Linked DNA regions of Caulobacter sp. FWC2. The protein of the gene in region 1 interacts with the protein of each later gene in a pairwise test. Links are inferred from orthologs where the notes say so. Each region holds a gene or a part of one and is shown on either strand. Other genes may lie near its edges. The genes, in order: gyrB and gyrA.

Evidence for each region.
Region 2: the proteins of gyrB (region 1) and gyrA interact in binary tests that used the Escherichia coli proteins (3 or more experiments, as listed by UniProt). The link is inferred for Caulobacter sp. FWC2 from one-to-one orthologs.

Annotation. Positions count from the first base shown.
Region 1 is NZ_PEBF01000001.1:4,959,202-4,968,586, reverse strand. What follows is about bases 2,192-5,324. They hold gyrB (DNA topoisomerase (ATP-hydrolyzing) subunit B), read left to right. Parts: upstream 2,192-2,591; coding sequence 2,592-5,057; downstream 5,058-5,324. Other genes in these bases: recF (DNA replication/repair protein RecF), read left to right, coding at 2,192-2,595. Also shown: dnaN (DNA polymerase III subunit beta), read left to right, coding at 1-839; CSW62_RS23400 (VOC family protein), read left to right, coding at 1,024-1,395; more of recF, read left to right, coding at 1,432-2,191; CSW62_RS23380 (hypothetical protein), read left to right, coding at 6,670-7,266; CSW62_RS23375 (outer membrane beta-barrel protein), read left to right, coding at 7,334-8,596; CSW62_RS23370 (polysaccharide biosynthesis tyrosine autokinase), read left to right, coding at 8,642-9,385. UniProt on the Escherichia coli protein: DNA gyrase negatively supercoils closed circular double-stranded DNA in an ATP-dependent manner to maintain chromosomes in an underwound state.
Region 2 is NZ_PEBF01000001.1:1,899,521-1,909,059, forward strand. Bases 6,253-9,539 are described here. They hold gyrA (DNA gyrase subunit A), read left to right. Parts: upstream 6,253-6,582; coding sequence 6,583-9,339; downstream 9,340-9,539. Other genes in these bases: CSW62_RS09305 (superoxide dismutase family protein), read right to left, coding at 6,253-6,458; coaD (pantetheine-phosphate adenylyltransferase), read left to right, coding at 9,370-9,539. Also shown: CSW62_RS09270 (flagellar motor protein MotB), read right to left, coding at 1-352; CSW62_RS09275 (NAD(P)-dependent oxidoreductase), read left to right, coding at 364-1,320; bioD (dethiobiotin synthase), read right to left, coding at 1,309-1,965; bioF (8-amino-7-oxononanoate synthase), read right to left, coding at 1,962-3,104; CSW62_RS09290 (adenosylmethionine--8-amino-7-oxononanoate transaminase), read left to right, coding at 3,179-4,441; CSW62_RS09295 (DMT family transporter), read left to right, coding at 4,485-5,396; CSW62_RS09300 (hypothetical protein), read right to left, coding at 5,386-5,877; more of CSW62_RS09305, read right to left, coding at 5,922-6,252. UniProt on the Escherichia coli protein: A type II topoisomerase that negatively supercoils closed circular double-stranded (ds) DNA in an ATP-dependent manner to maintain chromosomes in an underwound state.

The DNA.
Region 1 (9,385 bases):
ACGATCCGCGCCTGGTGATCCAGGCGGGCCGCTCGCGCTTCAACCTGCCGGTGCTGCCGGCCGGCGACTTCCCGGTGATGAGCAGCGACGGCCTCTCCAGCCGGATCGCGGTCGACACCAACGAGCTGATCCGCCTGATCGACAAGACCCGCTTCGCGATCTCGACCGAAGAGACCCGCTATTACCTGAACGGCCTCTACGTCCACACGGTCAATGAAGGCGGAGAGACCAAGCTGCGCGCCGTGGCCACCGACGGCCACCGCCTGGCCCTGGCCGAGATGCCGGCGCCGGAAGGCGCTGCCGGCCTGCCGGGCGTGATCATCCCGCGCAAGACCATCGCAGAAGCCCGCCGCCTGATGGAATCGGCCGGCGAGACGGTCGACCTGCAGCTTTCGCCCCAGAAGGTCCGCTTCGAGTTTGGCCAGGCCGCCCTGACGTCCAAGGTCATCGACGGCGCCTTCCCGGACTATCTGCGCGTCATCCCGCGCGACAACGCCAAGATCCTGACCTTGGACAACGACCTGTTCGCCAAGGCTGTCGACCGGGTGGCCACCATCTCGGCCGAGAAGAGCCGTTCTGTGAAGCTGGCCATCGAGCCGGGCCGCATCACCCTGACCGTCCGCAACATGGAAGCCGGCCAGGCCGTGGAAGAGGTCGAGGTTGATTACGACGGCGAGCCCTTCGAGATCGGCTTCAACGCCCGCTACCTGCTGGACGTCTGCGGCCAGATCGGCGGACCGATCGCCGAGTTCCGCTTCGCCGACCCGGCCAGCCCGACCCTGGTGGTCGATCCGGTCGACCCGGGCGTGAAGTACGTGCTGATGCCGCTGCGGGTCTGATCTCGCGATGGAGTCCTGAGGAACGAAGAGCGGGCGCTTCGGCGCCCGTTCTGCTGTCTGGCGCACTGCGGAGGCATCGTGGGGCGGGGGTCGACATTGCCCACGACGCCCTCTGCCGTAGGGTCATATTGCGATTGGTTATAAGCGCGCTAATGTCCGTTTTCCAAGAAAACGGGAGGTGCTCATGGCTAAGATTAACTACGTGACGGTCGGCTCGAACGACCTGGAGAAGGCCAAGGCCTTCTATGACGGCCTGCTGGGCTCGATCGGCATGAAGCCGTTGTTCGAGCACCCGTCCGGCGGCCGCCTCTATCGTGGTGATGGCTGCATGTTCGGGGTGCTGGGTCCGTACGACGGCAATCCGGCCTGCATCGGCAACGGCATGATGGGCGGCTTCGCTTTCGATACGGTCGAGGAGGTCGATGCCTTCCACGCCAAGGCGCTGGAGCTGGGCGGCACGGACGAGGGCGCGCCGGGCGCGCGGATGCCCAAGGTCTATTTCGCCTATTTCCGCGACCTGGATGGCAACAAGCTCTGCGGCTACAAGATGGGCTGAGTAGCTTCGGCCGGCGACACCGCTTAAGAACGCGCCATGGCGTCGGCCGCTTTGCTTTCCCTGACCTTGACGGACTTCCGCTCCTACGAGCGCGCCAGCCTCGAGACCGAGGGGCGTAGCGTCTACCTGTTCGGGGCTAACGGGGCCGGCAAGACCAACCTCCTCGAGGCGATCAGCCTGCTGAGTCCCGGAAAGGGGCTGCGAGGCGCCAGCATGGCCGAAGTCGGCCGGCGGATGCCCGGCGAGACCGTCGGCCGCGCCTGGGCCGTGGCCGCCGAGGTCGAGTCCGGTGAGGATGCTCCCCTCCGCATCGGCACCGGCGTGGAACAGGGTGGGGCCGCCCGCCGCACCGTGCGTATTGAGGGCGAGACCGTCTCGCCCGGCCGCCTGGCCGACCTCGTCCGGCCGATCTGGTTGACGCCGGCCCAGGATCGCCTGTTTCTGGAAGCCGCCTCCGAGCGTCGGCGGTTCTTCGACCGGCTGGTCTTCGCTGGCGAGCCTGGCCATGCGGCCAACGCCAACGCCTATGACAAGGCCCAGCGCGAGCGCATGCGGCTGCTGACCGATGCGGCCGAGGCCGGTCGCGCGCCGGACGCAACCTGGCTGAACGCCCTGGAGGCCCGGCTGGCGGAGTCCGGCGCCTTGCTGAGCCAGGCCCGCGCTCGCACGCTGCTGGCCCTGCAGAACGAGATCGACGGACGCGGCGACCGGCCGTTCCCGCAGGCTCGCCTGACGCTCACCGGCGAGTGGGAGAAGATGGCGCTGGACGAGGTCCCGTTCGCGGAAATCGAGGAGCGTCTGGCCGCCGCCCTGGCCGCCGCACGCCCCCGCGACGGGGCCGCCGGACGCGCCTTGACCGGCCCTCACAGAGGCGATCTGGCCATCTTCCACGTCGAGAAGGACCGTCCGGCTGCGGAATGCTCCACCGGGGAGCAAAAAGCCCTGATTTTGAACCTGGTTTTGGCCCAAGCAGCGCGACTTTCGCGTGCGGAATCCGCGCCGAATCCTGTAATATTGCTCGACGAAGTCGCCGCGCATCTCGACCTTACCCGTCGAGCAGCCCTGGCCGACGAACTCACAGCGCTCAAGCTCCAGGCCTTCCTCACCGGCACGGACGAGTCGCTGTTCGACCATCTCAAGGGTCGGGCGCTAGGCGTTCGCGTGGGCGATGCCGGCCTGACCACCCTGGAAGACGAATGACCGAGAACACCGAAGACCAAGTTCCCGAAGTGTCGGCCCCCGAAATGACCACCGAAGAAGCCGCCGCCCAGTACGGCGCGGATTCGATCAAGGTCCTGAAGGGCCTGGACGCCGTCCGCAAGCGCCCTGGCATGTACATCGGCGACACCGACGACGGCTCGGGCCTGCACCACATGGTCTACGAGGTGGTCGACAACGCCATCGACGAGGCCCTGGCCGGTCACGCCACCAAGGTCCAGGTGATCCTCAACGCCGACGGCTCGGTGACGGTCACCGACGACGGTCGCGGCATCCCGGTCGACATGCACGAAGGCGAAGGCGTCTCGGCGGCCGAGGTCATCATGACCCAGCTGCACGCCGGCGGTAAGTTCGACCAGAACAGCTACAAGGTCTCAGGCGGCCTGCACGGCGTCGGCGTCTCGGTCGTCAACGCCTTGTCGGACTGGCTGGAGCTCAAGATTCACCGGGGCGGCAAGGCCCACCAGATGCGCTTCGAGCGCGGCGACGCGGTTACCTCACTGAAGGTCACCGGCGACTCGCCGATGCGCGAGGACGGGCCGAAGGCCGGCGAACTGCTGTCGGGCACGGAAGTGACCTTCTTCCCGTCGCGATCGACCTTCGCGTTCATCGAATTCGACCGGAAGACCCTGGAGCACCGGCTGCGCGAGCTGGCCTTCCTGAATTCGGGCGTGACGATCTATTTCCGCGATCTGCGCGACGCCGAGCCGTGGGAAGAAAAGCTGCACTATGACGGCGGCATCGAGGCCTTCGTCCGCCACCTGGACAAGGTCAAGACCCCGCTTCTCAAGGCCCCGATCTCGGTGCGCGGCGTCAAGGACAAGGTCGAGGTCGACCTCGCCCTGTGGTGGAACGACAGCTACCACGAGCAGATGCTGTGCTTCACCAACAACATCCCGCAGCGGGATGGCGGCACGCACTTGTCGGCCTTCCGCGCGGCCCTGACCCGGATCATCACCGGCTATGCCGAGAGCTCGGGCATCACCAAGAAGGAAAAGGTCAGCGTCGGCGGCGAAGACGCCCGCGAAGGCCTGACCTGCGTGCTGTCGGTCAAGGTGCCGGACCCGAAGTTCAGCTCGCAGACCAAGGACAAGCTGGTCTCGTCCGAAGTGCGCCCTGCCGTCGAAGGCCTGGTGCAAGAAGGCCTGGCCACGTGGTTTGAGGAGCATCCGGCCGAAGCCCGGGCTATCGTTTCCAAGATCGCCGAAGCCGCCGCGGCCCGCGAAGCCGCCCGCAAGGCCCGCGAACTGACTCGCCGCAAGAGCGCGCTGGATATTACGTCACTGCCCGGCAAGCTGGCCGACTGCTCCGAGCGCGACCCGGCCAAGTCCGAGATCTTCATCGTCGAGGGTGACTCGGCCGGCGGCTCGGCCAAGCAGGCCCGCAATCGCGACAACCAGGCCGTCCTGCCGCTGCGCGGCAAGATACTGAACGTCGAGCGCGCCCGCTTCGACAAGATGCTGTCGTCCGACCAGATCGGCACGCTGATCACGGCCCTGGGGGCTGGCATCGGCCGCGACGACTTCAACCCGGACAAGGTGCGCTACCACAAGATCGTGCTGATGACCGACGCCGACGTCGACGGCGCCCACATCCGCACCCTGCTGCTGACCTTCTTCTACCGGCAGATGCCGGAGCTGATCGAGCGCGGCTACATCTACATCGCCCAGCCGCCGCTCTACAAAGCCGCCAAGGGCAAGTCCTCGCGCTATCTGAAGGACGACAGCGAGATGGACGCCTTCCTGATCGACGAGGGCGTCGACGGGGCCGAGCTGGACCTGCCCTCGGGCGAGCGCCGCACCGGCCAGGACCTGCTGGCCCTGGTGCAGCTGTGCCGCCAGGCCAAGGGCAATATCGATCGCCTGGCCGCCCGCGCGCCGTCGTTCGCCATCGAGCAGTCGGCCCTGGCGGGCCTGCTGGGCGAAACGCCCGACATCGCCGCCGCGGCGGCCCGCCTCGACCTCTATGCCGAGGAAGGCGATGGCCCGTGGACCGGCGAACGCAACGACACGGCCTTTGTCTTCAAGCGCACACGCCGCGGCGTCACTGAAAGCGTGGTGCTGGACGACGGTCTGCTGCACGCGGCCGACGCCCGTCGCCTGGCCGAGCGGGCCGGGGCTCTCGCCGAGATCTTCTCGGGCCGGGCCGTGTTCCGCCGCAAGGACAAGTCGACCACCGTCCGGGGGCCGATGGACCTGATCGCCGCCGTGATGGACGCCGGTCGCAAGGGGCTGAGCATCCAGCGCTACAAGGGTCTGGGCGAGATGAATCCCGACCAGCTGTGGGAGACGACGCTGGATGTCGAGGCCCGCACCCTGCTGCAGGTTCGCGTCAACCACGCCGACGACGCCGACGAGATGTTCAGTCGCCTGATGGGCGACCTGGTCGAGCCGCGCCGCGAGTTCATCCAGGAAAACGCCCTGGACGCCGAGGTCGATGTCTAGGTCGCAATAGAAGGCGATGCTTTTTAAGCGCCGGGCGCCCAAATCACGGGCGTTCCGGCGTTTTCTCGTTACCGAAGCCCGTCGCGGTTTGGGTGTGGCCCAGGGTGTCATCGCGCGACGATGACGAGGGCGTCATCTTGCGTAGAGTGAGTCGATTAGACGGAAGTTTTGCGTGGGGGCTTACCTGTGATGGAACAAGACGCCAGTCTTCGTCCTGAACGGATCCTGGATTTGTCTGAGCGTCTGTCCAGTGTGGCGGGCGAGAAGATCGGTGAAATCGCCCGGGTCAATCGCGCGGCCAAGATGCTGTCGATCAACGCGCTGATCGTGGCGGCGCGCGCCGGGGAGGCCGGCAAGGGCTTCGCCATCGTCGCCGAGGAATTCAAAAAGATCTCCACCGAAATCGACGCCGTGGCGGCCGCCCTGGAGAGCCAGGTGCGCGCCGATCTCGACGAGCTGTCGGCCATCGGCGGAGCGATCCTGGGCCACATGCGCGGCCAGCGCCTGGCCGATCTGGCCTTGAACGCCATCGAAATCGTCGACCGCAATCTCTATGAACGCACCTGCGACGTCCGCTGGTGGGCGACGGACTCCGCCGTGGTCGCCTGCCTGGCGGACGCCGATCCCGGCGCCAGCCGCTACGCCAGCGAGCGCCTGGGCGTGATCCTCGACGCCTACACCGTCTATCTCGACCTATGGATCTGCGACACCAAGGGACGAGTGGTCGCCAACGGCCGGCCCGGCAAGTATCCCGGCGTCATCGGCCAGTCCGTCGCCGACGCCAAGTGGTTCCGCGATGGCATGCGCACTTCCACCGGCGACGACTTCGTGGCCTGCGACATCGAAAAGGCCCGCGCCCTGGGCGACGCGCCTGTCGCCACCTACGCCACGGCCATTCGCGAGGGCGGTCAGGCCAAGGGCAAGATCCTGGGCGTGCTAGGCGTCCATTTCGACTGGCGGCCCCAGGCCCAGGCCGTGGTGGATGGGGTTCGCCTGACGTCCGAGGAGCGCGGCCGCTCGCGTGTCCTGCTTCTGGACCAGAAGGGCCGAGTCCTGGCCTCTTCCGACAATCACGGCGTCCTGACCGAGATCTTCCCGCTGGATATCTCCAGTGGCGCGATGGGCAGCTACGCCGACGGCGACATCACGGTCGGCTACGCGCTGACGCCCGGCTACGAAACCTATGCCGGCCTGGGCTGGTACGGATGTCTGGTTCAGCGGCGGCAAGTTCCCGTCGTAGCGGTCGCCGCCGCCTAGTCTTGATCCGATCACTGCGGAATATTCGGACGACTTAGTCGCGTGCTGCGCGAAAGCGGTCAGATTCTCGGCATTATCCATAGATTCTCGCAGTGCAGCATTGCCATTAGCGCCTGCACATGGTTGTTTAAGCCTAACCATACACTCAGCAGATCATCTGTGTGTCTGCTGCACAGCGATACGCGCGTCACATTCCTAGTCTAACCATCGGCCAGGTGGTGTTCACGTTTAGATCGCATCTTGAGTGTGATCTCCGGGGAACGGTGTAGCCGGGAAAAGGCGAAACCACCTTATCCGGGCTAGAGCATTTATATACGTTGTCCTAAGGGACGCCGTTCAATTGGAGGGAGCAATCATGGCTTCTAACCGCATCCGCGCCTTGATGCTTGGCGCCATCATGGCGATTGCCCCGCTTTCGATGGGTTCGATTACCATCCTGTCGGTGGCGAACGCCGCCGCGCCGACGCGGGCTGAAGTGCGAGCGCAGATCGCCAAGGCCGTGACGGATGCGACCAAGTCGCAACCGTTCGTGGATGCTCAGAAGGAAGGCGCTGATGCTCAGGCCGCCTTGAACGCGCTTCCAGCCAACGCGACCGCCGCCCAGAAAAAGGCCGCGCAGGATAAGGTTGACGCCGCCAAGGCGAAGCAGTCCGCGATTCTCCAAAGCGCCGTCGCGGCCGCCATGCAGGCGGCAATCGCCGCAGGGGCGCCGGTGTCCATCGTCAGCGCCGCGCTCAACGACGCGGTTGCGGCGGGCGCCGTTCCGCCGGCGGTTGGGGCCGCTGTCGTGGCGCAGATCAACGCCATCATCACCGCGTCGACGACGACGGGCGACGCGCCCAACCTGGTCAACCCTCCGACGGCAAATCCTCCGGGTTCGGGCGGTCAGACGACGGTTGCCCCGGCGGTGTTCGACCCTTGTGCGGGCGTGATCGCGACCTATTGCGGCTAAGATTTGAAATTCGGGCGGATTGGCGCGCCTCGACGCGCGGCGACCGCCTGCTGGTGGGGATTAAGCTATGCGACTTCTGACGTGCTCGGCCATTGCGGCCTGTATCGCGTTGACCGCGCCACAAGCTGTTCAGGCGCAGGATCTCGGTTCAAACTTCAAGCGCGACAAGAACGTTTCCGTTCGTCAGCGCCCGCGACCCGACTACGAGGCGAGCGGTCAGAAGGCCGGCGGTTTCACGCTTTACCCGCGCGTGACCGTCGATCTCGAACATAACGACAATATCTACGCCGTGGCGGCGGGTAAGATTGACGACAACATCTGGCGCGTGAAGCCGGAGCTGGCCGTTCGTTCGAACTGGTCGCGCAACGCGCTCGGCTTCTTCGCCGGCGGCAATGTGGTTCGCTATGGCGATCAAAAGACCGAGAACACCCAAGAATACACACTCGCTGCGAACGGCCGCATTGATGTGGTGCGCGGCTCGAACGTTTCGGGCTCTGCCCAGTACCAGAATCTGATCGAACCGCGTTCGGCCATCACGGCTGGTACACCCGCCGGTGCGACGCCCAAGCCGGTCAAGTACAACATCACCACCACCAACCTGACCGCGGTGAAGGAATTCAATCGTCTGCGCCTGACGGGCCGCCTGGACGACAAGGATTTCAACTACAAAGATCAGGGCGCTGCATTCAATCAGAACACGCGGGATCGCAACGAACTGTCCTACGGCGCCAAGGCCGAGTACGCGGTCAGTCCGGATACGGCGGTCTATGCGACGGCCACGGGCAACAAGCGCGACTACGACATCAAAGGCGCCACGGATCGCTCGTCGGACGGCTATGTTGTGGGTGTCGGCGCCAACTTCGAGGCGTCCGATCTGGTGCGTGGTGACCTCCAGGTCGGCTACATGAAGCAGTCCTACGACAAGAGTGCGCTCTACAAGAGCATCAGCGGTTTCAACGCGGCGGGGCGCCTGGAGTGGTTTCCGACCCAGCTGACGACCGTCGGCCTGAACGGTTCGCGCACGATCGAAGAGTCGACCGCCACGGGTTCGGCGGGCTTCATTTCCAACAATATCGGCGCCACGATCGACCACGAACTGCTGCGTAACGTCCTGCTGTCTGGCGCCTACACCCACGGCAAGGACAACTACAAGGGCGTGGATCGCAGCGACAAGCGCGACAACGTCTCGGCGACGGCGGCCTATCTGCTGAACCGTCGCGTCGGCCTGTTCCTGACGTACAATTACCTGAAGCAAGACTCGTCTGGCGCGGCCAAGGCATCTTCGTTCAAGGACAACAAGCTGATTGCGTCCGTGGCGCTGCAGTTCTAGCGACGTCCACGAAACGGCAAGGTTTGCCGATTACTGAGAGTACCCATGGACGGCTCCGGTTTTGAAACTTCGAACGCTCCGGTGAATGACACCGGAGCGTTGTCTTTTGACCTGAACGTCGTGATCGCGACGTTCAGGCGACGCTTCCGACTCTTCGCGGCGGTGGCGGTGGTCGTGTTTGCGGCGGTGGTCTTGTTCACCCTGCAGCAGACACCCCGCTACACGGCGACGGCGCAGGTGATGCTGGATGTCCGCAAGGAACAGGTCACTGATATGAGCGCGGTGCTCTCGGGCCTGCCGGCGGATTCTTCCGTGGTCGATACCGAGGTCGAGGTGTTGAAGTCGCGGTCGCTGGCGGCGCGTGTCGTCAAGGACCTGAAGCTTGAGCAAGACCCCTACTTCAACCCTAATCTCGCGAAGGCCAAGGGTGCCAAGGCCTGGTTCTCATCGTTGAAGAAGGCGGCGTCACCCACGACGGGCGCGCCGACGGATCCGATCGAGTTACAGCGCCTACGCGAACGCATTGTCGACAATGTGCTGGGCGGGCTGAAGGTTCGCCGCGCCGGTCTGACCTATCTGATCGCGATCGACTATACCCACACCGATCCGAGGCGGGCGGCCGAACTGGCCAACGCTTTCGCCAACCTCTACCTGACCGAACAGCTCGAGGCGAAGTTCGACGCGACCCAGAAGGCCAATGAGTGGCTGGACACTCGTGTCGGCGAGCTGCGTGACCAGGTCCAGCAGGCCGACGCGGCGGTTCAGCAGTACAAGATCGCAAACAACCTG
Region 2 (9,539 bases), 3.1 Mb from region 1 along the record:
TGTTGGTGCTCTGACCGTCCTTGGTGACGCTGTCGGGCGCTTCGGGCGCCATCTGCTGGATGACCGACATCTTGCCGTCGGCCTTGGCGCCGTCGTCGCCCAGCGAGGTGCCGCCCAGGATGCCGCCCGACCCGCTGGTCGTGGACGAGATCGAGGCCGGCGCGAAATAGTCGGCGATGCCCTGCTTCTGCTCGGGGCTGGTCGTGTTCAGCAGCCACATCAGCAGGAAGAAGGCCATCATGGCCGTCACGAAGTCGGCATAGGCGACCTTCCAGGCGCCGCCGTGGTGTCCGTGACCGCCGCCCTTCTTGATCTTCTTGATGATGATCGGCTGTTCGCTGTTGACCGCCATCGTGCTTAAGCCTGCTTAACCATGCGCCGCAACGTGCCCAAAGGACGTTAAGATGGGGTTGCCGAACTCGCCGTCTGGCGCGTAATCCCGACCTCTCTAGAGGGAGCAGCGGCATGAAGACGGCGTTTATCGGCCTGGGCGTGATGGGCTTTCCGATGGCGGGCCACCTGAAGGCCGCTGGCCACGAGGTGAACGTCTACAACCGCACCGCCGAGAAAGCCCGTCGCTGGGCTGAAAAGCACGGCGGAACAGTTTTCGAGAGCATTTCCGAGGCCGTGGCCGGCGCCGAGATCGTGCTGCTCTGCGTCGGCAATGACGACGACCTCCGCGACGTCTTGGCGCAGGCCCTTCCAGCGCTGGAAAAGGGCGTAACGGTCGTTGACCACACGACCACCTCGGCCAAGGTCGCCCGTGAGATGGCCGAGCTGCTGGCCGCGAATGGCTGCGCCTTCGTCGATGCTCCGGTCTCGGGCGGTCAGGCCGGGGCCGAGAACGGTCAGCTGACCATCATGGTCGGCGCCGACCAGGCGTCTTATGACCGTGTGCTGCCGGTGATCGAGGTCTACGCCAAGGCCGTCCGTCGGATGGGCGAGGTCGGGTCCGGCCAACTGACCAAGATGTGCAACCAGATCGCCATCGCCGGCGTCGTCCAGGGCGTGGCCGAGGCGCTGCACTTCGCCAAGCGCTCGGGCCTGCCGACCGACGACGTGCTGGCGGCGATCTCCAAGGGCGCGGCGCAGTCGTGGCAGATGGAGAACCGCTGGCCGACCATGTCCGAGGGCAAGTTCGACTTCGGCTTCGCGGTCGACTGGATGCGCAAGGACCTCGGCATCGCCCTGGACGAGGCCCGTTCGAACGGCGCCCAGCTGCCGGCCACGGCCCTGATCGACCAGTTCTACGCCGAGGTGCAGGCCATGGGCGGCAACCGCTGGGATACGTCCAGCCTCGTGGCGCGGCTAGAGAAGTAGGTCGGCGAGTTCGGCCGCGCTCCAGTCCGGATCACGCGGTGCGACGACGATGGGCGTCTGGCGCTCGAAGGTCCTCAGCATCTCTACGGTCTGGTCGAGGTTCGGCGCGTCGAGGCTTTCGCTGACCACGATCCCAACCACCTTGAGCCCCCGCGCCCGCAGCACCTCCAGCGCGGTCAGCAGGTGGCTGGCCGTGCCGAGATAGCTGCCGGCGACCAGCAGGACCGGCAGGGCGAGCGTGGCCATCAGGTCGAGATTGGTGGCGTCGTCGGTCATCGGCGACATGACCCCGCCAGCGCCTTCCACGAGGGCGAAGTCGGTGTCGCGGCCGTCCAGCCACGTCCGGCAATCGGCGATCAGGTCCGCCATGGCCAGGGTGTGGCCCTCCAGTCGCGCCGCCAGGTTCGGAGCCAGCGGCGCGCGGTAGCGGCGTGGCGAGATTTCCGCCCAGGCGTTCGGGCGTCCCATGGCGGCGGCGAGGCGGGCCGGGTCGCTGGTTTCGGGCGCTTCGGGATCGAAGCCGCTGACGACGGGCTTGAAGGCGTCGACACAGAGACCCCGCGCCTGAGCGGCGCGGAGCAGGGCGCAGGCGACATGGGTCTTGCCGAGGTCGGTTCCCGTTCCGGCGACGAAGAGAGCTTTCATCGCAGCGCCGCCACAGCGTTGGCCAGGCGGATCACGTCGGCGTCGCCGTGCTGGGCGCTGAAGGCCAGGCGCAGGCGGGCCGTGCCCTCGGGCACCGTCGGCGGGCGGATAGCGACGACCAGGAAGCCCTGAGCCTCCAGCGCGGCCGAGGCGGCGAGGGCGGCCTCGGCGCCGCCCATGATCACCGGCACGATCGGGCTCTGGGCGTCGGGCAGGCCGAGATGGCGGGTGAACAGACGCGCCTTGGCCAGCGGCGCCTCGGTCAGTTCGGGCTCGGATTCTATGATGTCCAGCGCCGCCAGGGCCGCGGCGGCCGAGGCTGGCGGCAGGCCGGTGGCGTAGACCAGGGTGCGGGCGCGGGTCTTCAGCAGGTCGATCACCGCCTGCGAGCCGCAGACATAGCCGCCGTACGACCCGAGCGCCTTGGACAGGGTGCCCATCTGCAAGGGGATGTCGGCATCCGGGAACAGGGCCGCCGAGCCCCGGCCTTGCGCCAGCACCCCGACTCCGTGGGCGTCGTCGCTGAGCAGCCAGGCGTCATGCTCGGCGCAGAGCGCGGACAGCCGATCGAGCGGCGCGATGTCGCCGTCCATCGAGAACACGCCGTCGGTGGCCACCAGGGCGCGGCGGGCCAGCGGGCGCTCGGCTTTCAGCAGGCGCGCCAGGTCCTCGACGTCGTTGTGGGCGAACTTGACGATCCTGGCGCCGGACAGCTGCGCGCCGCTCCAGATGCAGGCGTGGGCCAGGGCGTCGACGAAGACCGCGTCGCCGGGACCAACCAGGGTCGGGATCGTGCCTGTATTGGCCAGATAGCCCGAGCCGAAGACGCAGGCGGCCTCCGTTCCCTTCAGGCGGGCCAGGCGCTTTTCCAGATCACTCAGCAGCGGATGATCGCCGGTCACCAGGCGTGAGGCCGCCGCGCCGGCGCCGTAGTTCAGCGCCGCTTCGGCCGCCGCCGCGCGAACGAGGTGATGGTGGGACAGGCCCAGATAGTCGTTGCACGAGAACGAGATCAGCCGCTTGCCATCGCGCTCGACCACGGCGCCGTCGTGGCGGCGGGTGGGCTTGAGGCGGCGGCGCAGGCTCTTGGCGTCCAGGGCGGCCAGCTTCTCGCCGGCGAAGGCGTCGAGGCTCTGCATGTCGTTTCCCTTTGCCGTGGCTGGTGGGCGGGAATAGGCAAGGCGCCCCGAGTCCGCAAACGGAAAGCGCCGTCATGTCCGATCCAGCCTGGCTGACCGCTGGCGCGCCGCACGTCTGGCGTCCGTATTGCCAGATGAAGACCGCGCGTCCGCCGCTGCCGGTGGTGGCCACGCGGGGCTCGCGGCTGGTGCTGGCCGATGGGCGCGAGCTGGTCGACGGCCTGGCGTCCTGGTGGACGGCCTGCCACGGCTACAACCATCCGCACATCGCCGACGCCTTGCGGGCGCAGATCGAGGCCATGCCGCACGTGATGTTCGGAGGCCTGGCGCATGAGCCGGCCTATCGCCTGGCGGCGCGGTTGGCCGGGCTGCTGCCGGGCGACCTGAACCACGTGTTCTTCGCCGAGAGCGGCTCGGTCTCGGTCGAGATCGCCATGAAGATGGCGCTGCAATTCCAGATCAATCGGGGCGTTCGAGGTCGCACCAAGTTCCTGGCCTTCCGAGGCGGCTATCACGGCGACACCCTGGCGACGATGACGGTCTGCGACCCGGAGGAGGGGATGCACAGCCTGTTCGCCGGCGTCATGCCCGAACAGGTGATCGCCGACCTGCCGCGCGACGCTGCGAGCGAGGCGGCGCTCGACGCGTTGCTGACCGAGCGCGGCCACGAGATCGGGGCGATCCTGGTCGAGCCGTTGGTCCAGGGCGCTGGCGGCATGCTGCTGCATTCGCCAGACGTGCTGCGGACTCTGCGCCGCCTGGCCGACAAGCACGGCGTGCTGCTGATCTTCGACGAGATCTTCACGGGCTTCGGTCGCACGGGAACCCTATTCGCCATGCAGGCGGCGGGGATCGAGCCGGACATCGTCACCCTGTCCAAGGCCCTGACCGGCGGGACCCTGCCGCTGTCGGCGGCGGTTGCCTCGCGCAAGGTGTTCGAGGCCTTCTGGTCCGACGATCCGGGCGCGGCCCTGATGCACGGACCGACCTACATGGCCAATCCGCTGGCCTGCGCGGCGGCCAACGCCTCGCTGGACCTGTTCGAGGATGGAACCTGGGCGGTGGACGTCGCGCGGGTCTCGGCCGTGCTCTCCGAAGGGCTGGCGCCATGCCGGGCCGGCAGGGGCGTCGTCGATGTCCGAACACTCGGCGCGATCAGCGTCGTCGAATTCGATGCCCCTGTGGCTGTCAGCGACCTCTGCGCGCGTTTCGCCGAGTTGGGCGTGTGGATACGACCGATGGGCAAGGTCGTCTATCTGACCCCGGCCTTCACGACACCGGACGCGGACCTTGATCTGCTGACGGCCGCCGTCCGGAACGTGGTTGGCGTCCCCTGAAGCTTCATTGACCCGAGGGGCTCGGGATGGTCCAAGCCCCGTCATGTCGTCCAAGTCATCCCCTCTGACGGTCGTGGAGTATCTCGCCATCCTGGCGATCATCCTGACCTGGGGGATCAACAACGCCGCCGCCAAGGTGGCGACGCATTACCTGCCGCCGATGCTGATGGGCGGCCTGCGGTTTGGCGCGGCGCTGGTTTTCCTGTTCCCGTTCGTCAAGCCACCGTTTCCCGAGCCCAGGAAGCTGCTGACCATCGTGCTGATGACAGGGCCGATCCATTTCGGCGTGATCTATGTCGCCTTCAGCATGGCCGACGCTCTGAGCCCGCTGGTCGTGGCCAGCCAGCTATGGATCCCGTTCACGGCCATCTTCGCCTGGCGGATGCTGGGCGAGACGATGCGCGCGCCGGCGGTGGTCGGGCTGATGGTCGCCTTCGTCGGCGTGGCCTGGATGAGCCTGGATCCGCACGGGGCGGGTGACCTGCCGGCGATCCTGCTGATCGTCTTCTCCAGCGCTTGCTGGGCCGTGGCCACGGTCCTGGTGCGCAAGACGCCTGGGATCAAGCCGCTGAAGCTGCAGGGCATGACGGCGATGGTCGCCGCACCGGCGCTGCTTATCCTCTCGGCCCTGTTCGAGACCGGCCAAGTCGAGCGAATGAAGGCCGCCCCGCCGATCGCCTGGCTGTGCGTGCTGTTCGCCGGGGTGGTCTCGACCATCGGAGCCAGCGCGCTGCTGTTCTGGCTGGTCCAGCGCCGCGAGGCCGGGCGGGTGACGCCCTACTTCCTGCTGACGCCGCTGGTCTCGTGCACGATCGGCGTGCTCTTCCTGGGCGACAAGCTGACGACCCAGCTGCTGATCGGCGGCGGCGCGACCATGGTCGGCGTCGCTTTGGTGGCCCTGACCGAGAAGCGCGCTAAGGCCACCGAGGCCCTGGTCGAAAGCGCTAACCCTTAGGCGGCGGGCATTCGGCGGCGGGCTCGCGCTTCAGCAGCGCCGAGGTCGCTGCGATCTCGCTCTGACCACCGTCATCGGCATAGACGCCCGTGAGCAGCTTGCCGCTGACGCCAAGCGCCTCGCCAGGGTGAGTCTTGATCAGGAAGAGGCCGTCGAGGTCGTCCAGATGCTCGACGTCCACGAAACCGGCGCCGACCGTCGCATAGCCTTTGATCGCCGCGCCCGATCCCTCGACGATCCAGCCGGGCGGTTTGTTGCAGACGGAGGCGATCTCTGCGCCCGTCAGCTGAAGTTCGAAGGACTGGAGGTTCTGGTCGCCGCTCGTCGGCCTCCAGGCCAGCGAGACGAGCTCTGTCGATGGCGAGGGCGTGGCGGCGACCGCTTTTTCCGGCGGCTTGGCGTCCTTGGACGTCTTGGAGTCGTGGCAGGCGGCCGTCGCGGCCAGCAAAACGGCGAGAAGCGACAGCCGCCAGATACGCATGGGATCTCCCGCCACGAATAGAACCGTGGCGGAAGCCTAGAGCCTTACTTGAACACGCCGCAAGCCGCGCGCGCGCCGGCGCCGCCGATCGGCTGGCTCTTGTGGTCGTCTGGGTTGGCGTGGACGACGATCGACGAGCCGTCGGCGTCCAACAGGGCGGGGCGGCCGCCGGCTCCCTTCAGCGACACCAGGGTGGAATAGGCCTCGGCCGTGGCCGAGCCGTCGGCGTTGGCGAAGACGTTCGGCAGGTCGCCGCTGTCGTTGGCGTCCGGGTTCAGCAGGCCGTGGATCGTGGTGGCGGACGTGTGGACGTGGGCGCCGGCCGACTTGAAGTCCGGCGCGCCGCAGTCGCCCTTTTCGTGGAAGTGCACCGCGTGCCAGCCCGGCGTCAGGCCCTTCAATTCCAGCTTGAGCAGCACGCCGTGCGGCGCCTCGGTCAGCGTGACCACGCCGGCGTCCTCGCCGTCACCGGTCTTCACCACGGCGGTCGCGGCGGTCTGGGCCCAAGCGGCGCCGACGCCGGACGAAGCGGCGATCATGGCGGCGAGGGCGAGCGTGGTCGCAGCGGGGAAGCGGATCATGCGTTTTTCCTTCGAATTCAAGCCAACAGAGGGGATGCAGCGGCCGGAAAGGTGGCGCCTTCCCCAACCCAATGCTAACTGTTTTCAACGGTTCCGTGTCCGATTCTGACGGCGATAAATCCCCTTGAGCGACGACCAAAAAACTCTCCCCCCTGATGCTTCGGGCGGGGACGTAGCGCCCATCAACATCGAGGACGAACTGCGTCGTTCGTATCTCGACTATGCAATGAGCGTGATTGTCAGCCGCGCCCTGCCGGACGCGCGCGACGGTCTGAAACCGGTGCACCGCCGCGTGCTGTTCTCGATGCACGAGCAGGGCCAGACGCCGGAACGTCCGTACGTCAAGTCGGCCCGCGTGGTCGGTGACGTGATGGGTAAATATCACCCGCACGGCGACGCCTCGATCTATTTCACTCTGGTCCGCATGACCCAGTCGTTCTCGATGGGCCTGGTGCTGATCGACGGCCAGGGCAACTTCGGTTCGGTCGACGGCGATATGCCGGCCGCCATGCGCTATACGGAATGCCGCATGGCCCCGCCGGCCATGTCGCTGCTGGCCGACCTGGACAAGGACACGGTCGACTTCGCCGACAACTACGACGGCAAGGAACAGGAACCGACCGTCCTGCCGGCGCGGATCCCGAACCTGCTGGTCAATGGCGCGGGCGGCATCGCCGTCGGCATGGCCACCAACATCCCGCCGCACAACCTCGGCGAAATCATCGACGCCTGCCTGCTGCTGATCGACGAGCCCGACGTCACCACCGACCAGCTGCTGGACCTGGTGCCGGGCCCCGACTTCCCGACCGGCGGCGAGATCATCGGTCGCGCGGGTCCGCGCCAGGCGCTGCTGACGGGCCGTGGCTCGGTCATCATGCGCGGCGTGGCCAGCGTCGAAGAGATCCGTGCGGGCCGAGAAGCCATCATCGTCACCGAAATTCCGTATCAGGTGAACAAGGCCAATCTGGTCGAACACATCGCCGAGCTGGTCCGCGAGAAGCGCCTGGAAGGCATCTCCGACATCCGCGACGAGTCGAACCGCGACGGCATGCGCATCGTCATCGAGCTGAAGCGCGACGCTTCGGGCGAGGTGATCCTGAACCAGCTGTACCGCTTCACGGCGCTGCAGAGCTCGTTCGGCGTCAACATGCTGGCGCTGAACCGCGGTCGCCCGGAACAGATGGGCCTGCACAAGCTGCTGCAGCTGTTCGTCACCTTCCGCGAGGAAGTCGTCGTCCGCCGGACGAAGTTCGAACTGGGCAAGGCCCGCGATCGCGGCCACGTGCTGGTCGGCCTGACCATCGCCGTCGCCAATATCGACGAGTTCATTCACATCATCCGTTCGTCCAAGGACCCGACCGAGGCGCGCGAACGCCTGGTGGCCAAGGCCTGGCCAGCCGGCGACATGCTGCCGCTGGTCGAGCTGATCGCCGATCCGCGCACGCTCAAGGAAGAGGGCGACCTGATCCGCCTGACCGACGAGCAGGCCCGCGCCATCCTGGCCCTGACGCTGTCGCGCCTGACCGGCCTGGGCCGCGAGGAAATCGGCAACGAAGCCACGGCCCTGGCCGACGCCATCCGCGGCTATCTCGACCTGCTGTCCGACCGCGCCAACATCATGGCCGTGGTCCGCGAGGAACTGGTCGAGGTCCGCGAGCGGTTCGCCATCCCGCGCCGCAGCCAGCTGGTCGACGGCGACGCCGACATGGAAGACGAGGACCTGATCGTCCGTGAGGACATGGTCATCACCGTCACCATGAGCGGCTACGTAAAGCGCACGCCGCTGGCCAACTACCGCACCCAGCACCGGGGCGGTAAAGGCAAGTCGGGCATGGCCACCAAGACCGAGGACGCCGTCACCCGCGTGTTCTCGGCCTCGACCCACGCGCCGTTGCTGTTCTTCACCTCGGGCGGCAAGGTCTACAAGATGAAGGTGTGGCGCCTGCCGCAAGGCGCCGCCAACTCGCGCGGCAAGGCGTTCGTCAACCTGCTGCCGATCGAGCCGGGCGAGACGATCACCTCGATCCTGACCCTGCCGGAGGACGAAGCCACCTGGGGCGGCCTGGACGTGATGTTCGCCACCCGCTCGGGCAGCGTCCGGCGCAACAAGCTCAGCGACTTCGTGGACGTCCGCCGCAACGGCAAGATCGCCATGAAGCTGGACGAAGGCGACGGCATTGTCGGCGTCTCGGTCTGCAACAGCGACCAGGACGTGCTGCTGACCACGGCGGCCGGCCGCTGCATCCGCTTCTCGGTCGACGAGGTGCGCGTGTTCGCCAGCCGCGATTCGACCGGCGTGCGCGGTGTGAAGCTGGCGGGCGACGACACCGTCATCTCGATGGCCGTCCTGCGCAGCGTCGACGCCACCCCGGCCGAACGCGCCGCCTATCTCAAGCACCAGCGCGCCATGCTGCGCGCCGCCGGCGAAGAGGGCGATGATGCCCCCGTCACGGCGGAAGAGGGCGAAGAGGACGGCGACGAAACCACCCTGACGCCAGAACGCATCGCCGAACTGGGCGCGGCCGAGGAAATCCTGCTGACCGTGTCGTCGGAAGGCTTCGGCAAGCGCACCAGCGCCTATGACTTCCGCCGCACGGGTCGTGGCGGCCAGGGCTTGGCCGCTCAGGATCTCAGCAAGCGTGGCGGCCGTCTGGTGGGCTCGTTCCCGATCGACGACAGCGACCAGATCCTGCTGGTGACCGACCAGGGGCAGCTCATCCGAGTGCCCGTCTCGCAAATTCGTGTTGCGGCGCGGAATACTCAGGGCGTAACCATCTTCCGCACCGCGCAGGACGAGCATGTCGTCAGCGTCGAGCGCCTCGCCGATTCCGGCGGAGACGACAACCAGGGCGAGGACAGCGGGGCGGACGAGACCCCGTAAACCCTCGAACCCTTAGACGAAGGGGGCTGCATGCGGGTTGGGCTTTATCCGGGGACCTTCGATCCGGTCACCAATGGTCACCTCGACATCATCGGTCGGGCCGTGAAACTGGTCGATAAGCTGGTGATCGGGGTAGCGGTGAACATCGGCAAGGGGCCGCTGTTCTCGCTGGATGAACGGGTCGCCATCCTGGAAAAGGA